3 regions of the Thalassotalea ganghwensis genome follow, and region 2 is predicted to be linked to each of the others. Evidence: riboswitches for the same ligand, from Rfam matches in the RefSeq annotation. Region 2 holds a riboswitch; each other region holds the start of a gene.
The links. Region 2 has a riboswitch for cobalamin ahead of ACSLUH_RS17200 (hypothetical protein). Riboswitches for the same ligand answer to the same signal wherever they lie in the genome.

Region 1: it holds a riboswitch for cobalamin, as region 2 does, so the genes downstream of both, ACSLUH_RS00535 (TonB-dependent receptor domain-containing protein) here and ACSLUH_RS17200 (hypothetical protein) in region 2, are expected to answer to the same signal.
Region 3: it holds a riboswitch for cobalamin, as region 2 does, so the genes downstream of both, ACSLUH_RS00490 (ABC transporter ATP-binding protein) here and ACSLUH_RS17200 (hypothetical protein) in region 2, are expected to answer to the same signal.

Annotation. Positions count from the first base shown of each region.
Region 1 is NZ_JBQRUM010000001.1:122,364-125,646, forward strand. It holds gene ACSLUH_RS00520 (cobyric acid synthase) at 1-124, shown strand, start outside; gene cobO (cob(I)yrinic acid a,c-diamide adenosyltransferase) at 121-723, shown strand; gene ACSLUH_RS00530 (cobalamin-binding protein) at 723-1,616, shown strand; cobalamin riboswitch at 1,664-1,824, shown strand; gene ACSLUH_RS00535 (TonB-dependent receptor domain-containing protein) at 1,861-3,283, shown strand, end outside.
Region 2 is NZ_JBQRUM010000021.1:13,269-16,551, forward strand. It holds gene cbiB (adenosylcobinamide-phosphate synthase CbiB) at 1-711, opposite strand, end outside; gene ACSLUH_RS17195 (histidine phosphatase family protein) at 744-1,334, opposite strand; cobalamin riboswitch at 1,454-1,645, shown strand; gene ACSLUH_RS17200 (hypothetical protein) at 1,806-2,426, shown strand; gene ACSLUH_RS17205 (cobyrinic acid a,c-diamide synthase CobB) at 2,465-3,283, shown strand, end outside.
Region 3 is NZ_JBQRUM010000001.1:114,372-117,654, forward strand. It holds gene fliB (flagellin lysine-N-methylase) at 1-1,140, opposite strand, end outside; cobalamin riboswitch at 1,338-1,536, shown strand; gene ACSLUH_RS00490 (ABC transporter ATP-binding protein) at 1,687-2,469, shown strand; gene ACSLUH_RS00495 (FecCD family ABC transporter permease) at 2,459-3,283, shown strand, end outside.

The DNA of each region.
Region 1 (3,283 bases), on a different contig from region 2:
AGAAAAACCTCAAGCGCAAGAAACGATTCAAGAGCAAGCAATAAATAAACTCGCCGATGTGTGTCAGCAACACTTAAACCTATCGGCAATTGAACAATGTTTAACTAATTGGAATAACAAATGACAGAGATAGACAAAGCAAAAAAACATCAAGAAAGACAACAAAAATTGAAAGAAAAAGTTGATGAGCGTATAGCGGCAGCCACTGATGATAAAGGGCTATTGCTAGTGATTACTGGCAATGGCAAAGGTAAATCAACCTCAGGTTTTGGTATGATCACTCGTTCTGTTGGCCATGGCTTAAAAGCAGCGGTTTGTCAGTTTATTAAAGGGACATGGGATTGTGGTGAACGCAATTTATTGGAAGCAAATGGCGTTCCGTTTTATGTCATGAAAACAGGCTTTACCTGGGAAACGCAAAACAAAGAAACTGACATTGCAGCAGCAGAGGTAGTGTGGCAGGAAGCGAAGAAGCTGTTAAATGATAAAACGGTCAACACCGTATTATTGGATGAGCTAACCTATATGTTGACTTACCGATATCTAGACATTGACGAGGTGTTAGAGACCATCGCTAACCGACCGCCAGAACAACACGTGATCGTCACCGGCAGAGCGGCTCATCGCCGTTTAATCGAAATGGCCGATACGGTTTCTGAAGTGCAATCGATCAAACATGCTTTTGATGCCGGTATTAAAGTACAAAAAGGGATAGATTGGTAATGAATGGTGCTTGGTTGGTGAAGAAAATTTTAATAGTGTTAAGTGGATTAATGAGCTTAGGGCTCGTTAATAACGCAAGTGCTAGTAGTAATGACAGCAAAAGTAACCACTATCCACGAATTATTGCCTTGGCTCCTCATATTGTTGAAAACCTTTATCAAGTGGGGGCTGGGCAATACATTATTGGCACGACAGAGCATGCTGATTATCCTGAGCAAGCTAATCGTATTAAGCGGGTTGGTAATTACGCCAAGCTCAATATCGAGCAAATATTAGCAATGGCACCCGATGTTATTATTGCCTGGAAAACTGGAAATCCCAGTGATGATTTAGCTCGTTTAGCGCAAATGGGTATCGAGATTATCTACTCCGACCCTCATTATTTAGAAGATGTTGCAGCAGAACTGACTAAGTTTGCCAAAATTGCTGGCACGCAAGCGCAAGGCGAACAAGCAGCTAAACGCTTTTTGGCTCGCTTAACGGAAATTAAGGCCGCTTACCAAGACAAAACCACGATTAGTGGTTTTTACGAACTATGGCCAAGACCGTTAACTACTGTCGCCAATGATGCCTGGCCGCAGCAACAGCTTGAAGTTTGTGGCGTTGATAATCCGTTTAAAGAAAGTGCCACTGATTACCCGCAAATTAACTTAGAACAAGTGATACTGCACAGTCCAAAAATAATCATTCAACCAACGAGTCATGGCAGTAATCAAGCTGATGCGATTGATTGGCGACAATGGCCATCGATCCCTGCGGTAAAAGCAAATGCATTTTTGCAGCCTGACGCCGATAAAATGCATCGCATGACCTCTAGGGCATTAGATGAACTGGCTTTATTCTGCCAGCAAGTTGATCAGTTACGAGCGCAACTGACCGAAAAAACACAATAGAATTTTGAGGGTAACCTTAACTAACAAGCGTTTGAGACAACCAGACGTTAAACTATGAATTTAGGGGTTTGAGAGCTTGTTCGGCGTAGACCATAAGCTAATCGAACATTATAGGGAAGCAAGTGAGACTCTTGCACTGCCCCCGCAACGGTAAGCTGATACTTTACTATCAGTAAGTCCGGAGACCGACCTAAATTCTTCATTTTGTTTTATCGATGCGGTGGGCATCGAAAGCGAGGAGAATATGAAAAAATCAATTATCGCAGCGGCAGTGGTCGCGTCATTTACAACGTTACCAACCGTTGCTGTCGAGCAAAGTGCTCAGGATGAACAAGAGCATATTTTGGTCACTGCTAACCGCAGCCAACAAGACAGCTTTTTGGCATTATCGTCGAATGTGGTGATAACCAACTATGAAATAGAAGCCATGCAAGTCACCAGCGTTGGTGATATTTTAAAAACTGTTGCTGGTATTAGCGTAGTTAACCAAGGTGACTCAGGACAAATGACGTCAATATTCACGCGTGGTACCAATAGTAACCATACTTTAGTGATTATTGACGGCGTGCGTGTAAATTCGGCGACAACAGGTGCGACTAACTTGTCAGCGATTTCTGTGCAGCAAATCGATCGCATTGAAGTTGTTAAAGGCCCACGCGCCGCATTATGGGGCTCTGATGCTATCGGTGGTGTTATTCAAATATTTACTAAGCAATATCAGCAAGGTGCAGGTAACATTGCCGCAGGTTTTGGCAGCCATGGTTTTTACCAAGCAGGTGGTTCTTTGGGCTTTGGTAACGACCAACATCGGTTTACTGTTAATGTCTCAACTGAAAAATCAGGTGGTTTTAATGCATACACCAGTGATCCTAATGATCCTGATGATATTGACGAGCCAGATGAAGACGGTTATCAGCGAGAGTCACTATCTTTGGTTGGTCGCAGTGCACTAACAGATCAGCTTAGCTTAAATCTTGTTGGTCGTTATGAGCAAACTTATAGTGAATATGATAGTGCTTATGGGGGTTATCCAGGCGTAAATGAACAAAATAGTCATAACTATCACCTAAAAGCTGAAAGTGTTTACCTTGGTGAAGATTTTTCAATTAACTTTGCGCTTGCAAAAAGCCAAGATCAAGGTGAGCGATTTGGAAGCGGTGTCGATGAAAATGACGCACAAGCCTTGACCACTAAACGTGATCAAGCATCGTTATTTGGCCAATTTCAGCCATTGACGAATACCTCGTTTTCAGCGGGATTTGATTGGTATGATGAACAAGTATCTGCGAACTACGATTTAAGTAGCTGGACAGAAGGAGTTCAGCAATATGGCCAAGCGTCTAGAGATGTGCGCGCAGTTTTCGCTCAAATCAATCATCAACAAGATGGCCTATTGTTTGAAAGTGCTGTGCGTTACGATGACATTGAAAGTGTTGGTCATAAATCAACTTACAATCTATCTATGGGGTATCAGGTGGCTGATAACTGGTTAGTTAGCGTTAATCGTGGAACTGGCTTTAAAGCACCGACCTTTAACTCATTATACTGGCCAGGTTCAGGTAATCCGTTATTAGCACCTGAGCATTCATTAACGCATGAATTACTGATCCGTAATCAAGGGCAAGATTATCGCGTTGAGTTAAGTTTATATGATACTGAAGTTGATG
Region 2 (3,283 bases):
ACCTTGCAACGCATATAAAGCGGTACAATATTTAGCAGAAATAAACCCCAGTAAATCGTCCAATTTAGCAGGAAAAAAACCAAAATTAAGGTAGCGTTTGTTTTTGTAACCCCACATTGCGTCTAACGTATTGGCGAAACGATGCAATATTACTAATGGCGCTCCACCAACAAGATAGTACAGCAGCGAGGCAATCACTCCGTCATGGCCATTTTCTAATACAGATTCCACTGTGGCTCTGGTGACTTCATCAGTGTCAAGCTGTTGAGTATCTCGGCTAACAATATAGCCAGTAAATGTACGCGCTAGGTTGATATTACCCGTTTTAAGAGGGTGGTAAATCTGCAAGGCATGTTGATGTAAACTGGTGAGTGATATTGCCAAATAAACGATAATTATGTCGAAAAAAAGCTGTAGCAAGCTCGGTAGTTCAAAAACAACTAGAGCGTAAAACAATGGTAAGGGTAAAGTTAATATCATCCAAGCTATTAATCCCTTTAGTTTCGCTACGCTAGCAGAGGCCATTGTTGTCGAACTTTTATTAAGGTTGTTTAAGTGGCGTTCTAGTAATTTGGCAAGCCAGCCAAACCCTACTAGATAGTGGTAGCGCTTAGCTTCCCCTAGCCACTTGTCCAACAATAAGGCAACTGTTAAAACAAAGGAAAGTTTAAAAGCGATTAATGTTGCTGTTAACGTTGTGATGATATCCATATCGCCAATATCCTAAAGTTGAAAATAAGGCGCTAACAAGGCGCTGTAGAGAATTCGAAATGACTATTCATATGATGATAATTGAGCCCTATAAAGGTACCATTTTTAAAAAGGCTATAGGCACTTTTATCAAAATGGCGTCCAAGTCCTGCCAGTAGACAGCGAAAAGATTCCCCATGACCAATAATAAGCAACGCTTGATGCGGATGAGTTAGAGCAATACTTTTTAATGCTGTTAAAAGTCGCTCGGCACAGCCGATAGCGCTCTCTCCATCTGGTATTCGTTGTTGAGAAAAGCGACAAAAAATATCAAAAAACTGTTCATTTTTTTCAAGCTCGCTCTTAAACCTTCCTTGCCATACGCCTAAATGTCGCTCATTAAGTTCACTATTATGCTCAATAGGTACGTTGAGAACTTTTTGACATAGTTTGGCGGTTTCACGAGCACGTCCAAGTCCAGACGAAATGATTTTATTGATACTTTTTGTGCTGATTAGATCAGCTAGCGCTAATGCTTGTGATTTTCCTGCTACGGTTAACGGGCTATCAAGTTGACCTTGAAAGCGCTGCGTCTTATTCCAAAAAGTTTCTCCATGACGTGCCAAGTAAAAGTGCGTTTTCATCGTGTTTTGAACAAGCCATGAGTTAAGCTAAGTGTTGAACGCGGCAGGATATCGAAAAGCTTACGATTGGGCAATAGTAACTGAACAAAGACTACTTGAACTTATCCAAAAGTTAACATATTATCATCGGCAATTCTGGTGTCTGTCCTTGTGTTTAATGAGGAAGATGAAACGAGAAACTGGTGAAAAGCCAGTACTGCCCCCGCAACGGTAACTGCGAGCAGCAACAAAGCCACTGTATTTCGATATGGGAAGGCGTTGCATTTGCGATGAACAGGAGTCCGGAGACCGGCCAGAGTTAAGTTTTTATAAACTCTAATCGACAACTGCGGTGGGCGGTAAATCGAAGTCTATTTAGTGATTTTGTTTGGAAAATAGTACTACGGTAATTTGAGCTGTAGTCTGTTGCAACTGATCTTTTTTACTTTGATTTCCACAGCCGTTGAATGTTTACCAAACAACGGATATGTTATGAAATCAAAAACTTCAAAATCACACCACTATCATTACTTCTTGACTATTGGCTTTATGCTAACCCTACTTATGGTGGTGACAAGAGGTAATCACATTGCTTCTTTTTCTGCCTTACCAAGTGCCTCAACCGCGATATTTTTTATTGCTGGTTTTTACTTACGCAGTATAAAAGCGTTTTGGTTTTTTTATTTGCTAACCGTCATTATAGATTTGAGCACATCCTATTACCGAGGGCAATTCGGAGACTGTATTACAAGCTCTTATCCGATGTTAGTATTAAGTTATGGCATTATTTTTTCGGGTGGAGCGTGGCTTAGCCGAGCAAGATTTAGCCAACCTAAACACTCTCAAGACTGGTTTAATCGCTTAATAGTAATGTGCCTTGTTTTTATCGTGGTATATAGCTTGGCTTTCTTTATATCAAATGGCAGCTACTACGTTTTTTCGGGGAATTTCTTTCCTTTATCCCTAACTGAGTACTTAACTCGGGTAGAGAAATATTACCTTGGTTATCTGACGACTCCAATTGCTTATCTTGGCAGCGCGTGTGCAATGCACTTGAGTTTTCACTATCTAACTCGTTTGTTGACAAGCGAGCAGGCAGAAGCGACTCATTAGCTTTAACTTCATTTAGGTTAGTTTCATTCGGGGAATACATGAACAATATTGCGCAACCACTATTTGTTGGTAAAGCTGAATCAGGTAGTGGAGATAGTGCCTCCTGTCCGGCGTTACTTATCGCTGCTCCACATTCAGGTACAGGTAAAACGACAATAACCGCGGCTATTGCGCGTTACCATCGAAATCAAGGTAAAAAAGTGACGGTATTTAAAGTTGGGCCTGACTTTATCGATCCAATGATTTTGCATCAAGCAAGTGACGAAGCGGTTTATCAACTAGACTTATGGTTGGTAGGTGAACAGGGGTGCCAGCAATTGTTGTTTCAAGCTGCTCAGCAATCTGATCTGATTCTTATCGAAGGAGTGATGGGGCTTTTTGATGGTACACCAAGCAGCGCTGATTTGGCTTGCTACTTTAATATTCCAGTGCTTGGGGTCATCGATGCTAAAGCAATGGCGCAAACTTTTGCAGCTGTTTCGTTTGGCTTAGCAAAATGTAGACAGTCACTTCCTTTTGCTGGAGTCTTTGCAAATCGAGTTAACAGTGAAAGGCATGAAGAATTATTACAAGAACAGTTAACGCCTGACATCACTTATCTTGGCCGTTTACCCTCTGATCCATTGATAACCTTACCCGAAAGACATCTAGGATTAGTGCAGGCTCGTGAGCTATCAAGTATTGATGAACAGCTAGAAGGCGCCGCTTTGTATATTGGCCAAACTAAGTTGGCTACATTACCGAAGCCTGTAACCTTTACCAACGTTAAACGTTCACCTTCAGATGTTGATTTAACAACGCTATTACCGCTGTCAGGTCTGCGTATCATTGTGGTTAATGATGAAGCGTTTGGTTTT
Region 3 (3,283 bases), on a different contig from region 2:
AAACCATTGGTCATTCATTTCACCATGCTTCTCGGCGAGTGCCGCCAAGTAGCAGCGTTGCATGAATAAGTCGACACTGAGAATTTTGAAGAACTGGAATGGCGTTTTATTGTGGTTGAACATAAACTGATTGTGGAAAAAATAATAAATCAAATAGTTGATTATCGTATGTGGTTTATCAGCTAAATACGTTTCGACCTTTTCGTTACCTGCTTTGAAAATATCTAAAAATAAATCGACTTCTTTAACATCTGGATGATCGGCTTTGCGTTGTTCAATGAGTTCAAACATGGGGGTTCGAACTTGATCAAATCGGGTTTGATTTTCAGAGTTTTTTGGCGCAACTTGTACTTGGGCATATAGTTTCGCTTCTTCATCAAGCTTGTAACTTTGGTTGGCAAACATCACCCATTTAAATGGGTCTTTTACCGGTAAGTCATCATACATTTTACTGAACGAACCGTCAGCGGTCATTTCTTCTGCTGTCCCGAGAAACTCAACTAAACGATTAACGTCATCTATATGTTGCTCACCTTGTTTTAAGGTCATTCCAATAGCGAACAAGCGGTGCTCTACAGGAATTTCCTCAAACAAAATCACGGAAAAACAAAAATCTCTCAGTATTGGCATCCATGCAGGGAGGGTATCTTCTGTGTAACCACCGAGGGTGTTGTGATTAAGATCTTGCAACATGCGTTCGGTGCGTTTAAACATAAATGCCGATGGATTAAATAACACGGCTTCAGCAGCGCTTGGACATGAAATACTTAGCGTCGGTTCGATTTGGTTACCAAACATCAGCATGCTTTTCGGATAATTTTGACAGGTTTTAGATAGGGCTTCATGACCGAGCTGTTTGTGGATCTCGCACCAACCTTTTTGATCAAGAAAAGGACAAAAGCCATTGTCTTTGAGTTTTATTTTACCCCAAGAGTGTTCAGACTCTCTGGTGTACTCTAAATGCTCATTGGCCATTTGTCTGACAATAATGTTTTCACTTTTACGCAAATTCTTAAAGGTTTTTTTATCAATGTTGATCTCCCAAGAGCGACAACAGTTGTCAACGCAATCAGCGCCTACGCAGCTAAACTCACTAAAAAACTCGGGGGTCATTACGCCAAACAGTTGTTTATTACTCATAGTGTCAAAAAACCTTTTATTGAATCCGTATTAGTTAAGCATAAGCAATTACTACACCACACTACCAGTGAAATGCCCGATAATCTTCAGATTTTTTATTGCTTATTTCAATAACTGGCAAATTAAGTGAACGCTTACCTTGCTTTTTTATTGATATTGCTCAGTTTGTTAGCTGTAAAGTTAACGCTATTGTGATAAACTGCTCGCGCTTTTATGGTGCTGTGTTGAGATACATGGCTTAAAAGGGAATGTAGTGCGCTTTTTGCTAATCTACAACTGTTCCCGCAACTGTAATTAGAGCTAGATCTGCATAACCACTGGTAATAGTAATACTGGGAAGGGTAGATTTGGGAAATCTCTATAAGTCAGGAAACCTGCCATATCAGATATTTTATTAAACCGTGCGGGTAACATGGTGAATAGACAATACTTGATCGTCTTTATGCGGCTAATGTGATTCAACCTAGTCAATGGCTATTAGTTATGTAAAGCGTCACCGCTGTTGATATTCCCTTCTTACTGCACCCTACTTATCGAGAATGAGCAATGACCGTGCAGTTATCTGCCAAGCAATTACATTGGCAGGCGGACAATAAAACGATTGTTAAAGACGTCAACTTTTCACTTAATAGTGGTGAAACGCTTGGCATTGTTGGCCCTAATGGTGCTGGCAAAACATCGTTACTTAAATGTCTTTATCAAGAATATTCTGCCGCCAGTGGCGAACTATTTCTAGGTAATAGGGCATTAAAAACGATCGATAGGAAAGCGATTGCTCAACAAATTGCTGTGGTTGCCCAGCATCATGATAGCGTCTTTGATTTAAGTGTATTTGATGTCGTTCATATGGGGCTCATCCCACACAAGGCGTTATTTGAACGAGATACTGCTGCTGATGATTTATTGATTGAACATGCACTCACAAAAGTCGATTTGCTCACTAAATCTCAACAAACATTTAAAACCTTATCGGGTGGTGAGCAACAACGTTGCTTAATTGCCAGAGCGATTGTTCAACGCCCTAAAGTACTGATTATGGATGAACCCACCAATCATCTCGATGTCTATTATCAGCATCAAATATTGGCATTAGTGAAACAGCTTGGCTTATCAAATATCATTACCATTCATGATCTTAATTTAGCGGCACAGTATTGTGATCGCATTTTATTGATGTCTGATGGTGAACTAGTGGCTCAAGGACATCCAGAGCAAGTATTTAGCCGACAACTGCTATCGCAAGTGTTCAAGCTCGACTGTATGGTCGATAGCAACCCGTTAACTAATACACCACGGGTGACATTTGCCGGAGTTAGTCATGGCCACTAGGTTATCACGTCAAACTAGTACGTTAATTTTATTGCTGATCTCGGTAACTTCAATCATTTTAGCGATGGGGTTTGGCAGTGCCGAGCTTGGCTTTAAGCAATTAATTGCTTGTTTAATCGGAGATTGTGAAAAGCCAATCTATAACACGATATTGACTGAAATTCGTTTACCTCGAGTGTTAATGGGGTTTCTGGCGGGCTTCGCCCTCGCAGGAGCTGGCGCTTTAATGCAAAATGTCACTCGAAATCCACTTGCCGACCCCTACTTGTTTGGTATTGTCGCCGGTGCAGGCTTAGGAGCTACCATCGCTGGCTATTTGCCTGAACCCTATCAAGTGATTGGTTTACCGCTTGCTGCCTTTATTGGCGCAATGTTGGCGGTAGCGATCGTGGTCATTGTTATTATGCAGAATAATTGGCGAAAGATAGAACATTTGTTATTAGCGGGTGTTGCAGTGTCGTTCTTACTGAGTGCAGTGACCAGCTTTATTTTGTATTTTGGGGAAGCTTTTGCCAGTAATCGCGTAATTTTTTGGTTAATGGGCAGTTTATCTCGCGCTGATTATCATGCCTTGATGTGGGCATTGCCTGTGATTATGGCATGTTTTGCTATTGCACTTGTCTATGCTCGTCAACTTGATGCGTTATTGTTGAGTGATGAAAGCGCCCGCACCTTAGGGGTGCATGTAGAGAAGCTAAGAATTTTAACCTTAGTTTTGTGTGCGGCGATGACCGCAGTGATTGTATCATTTTGTGGTGGCATCGGTTTTGTTGGCTTAATGATCCCGCATATTGTCAGGCCTTTCTTCGGGTTA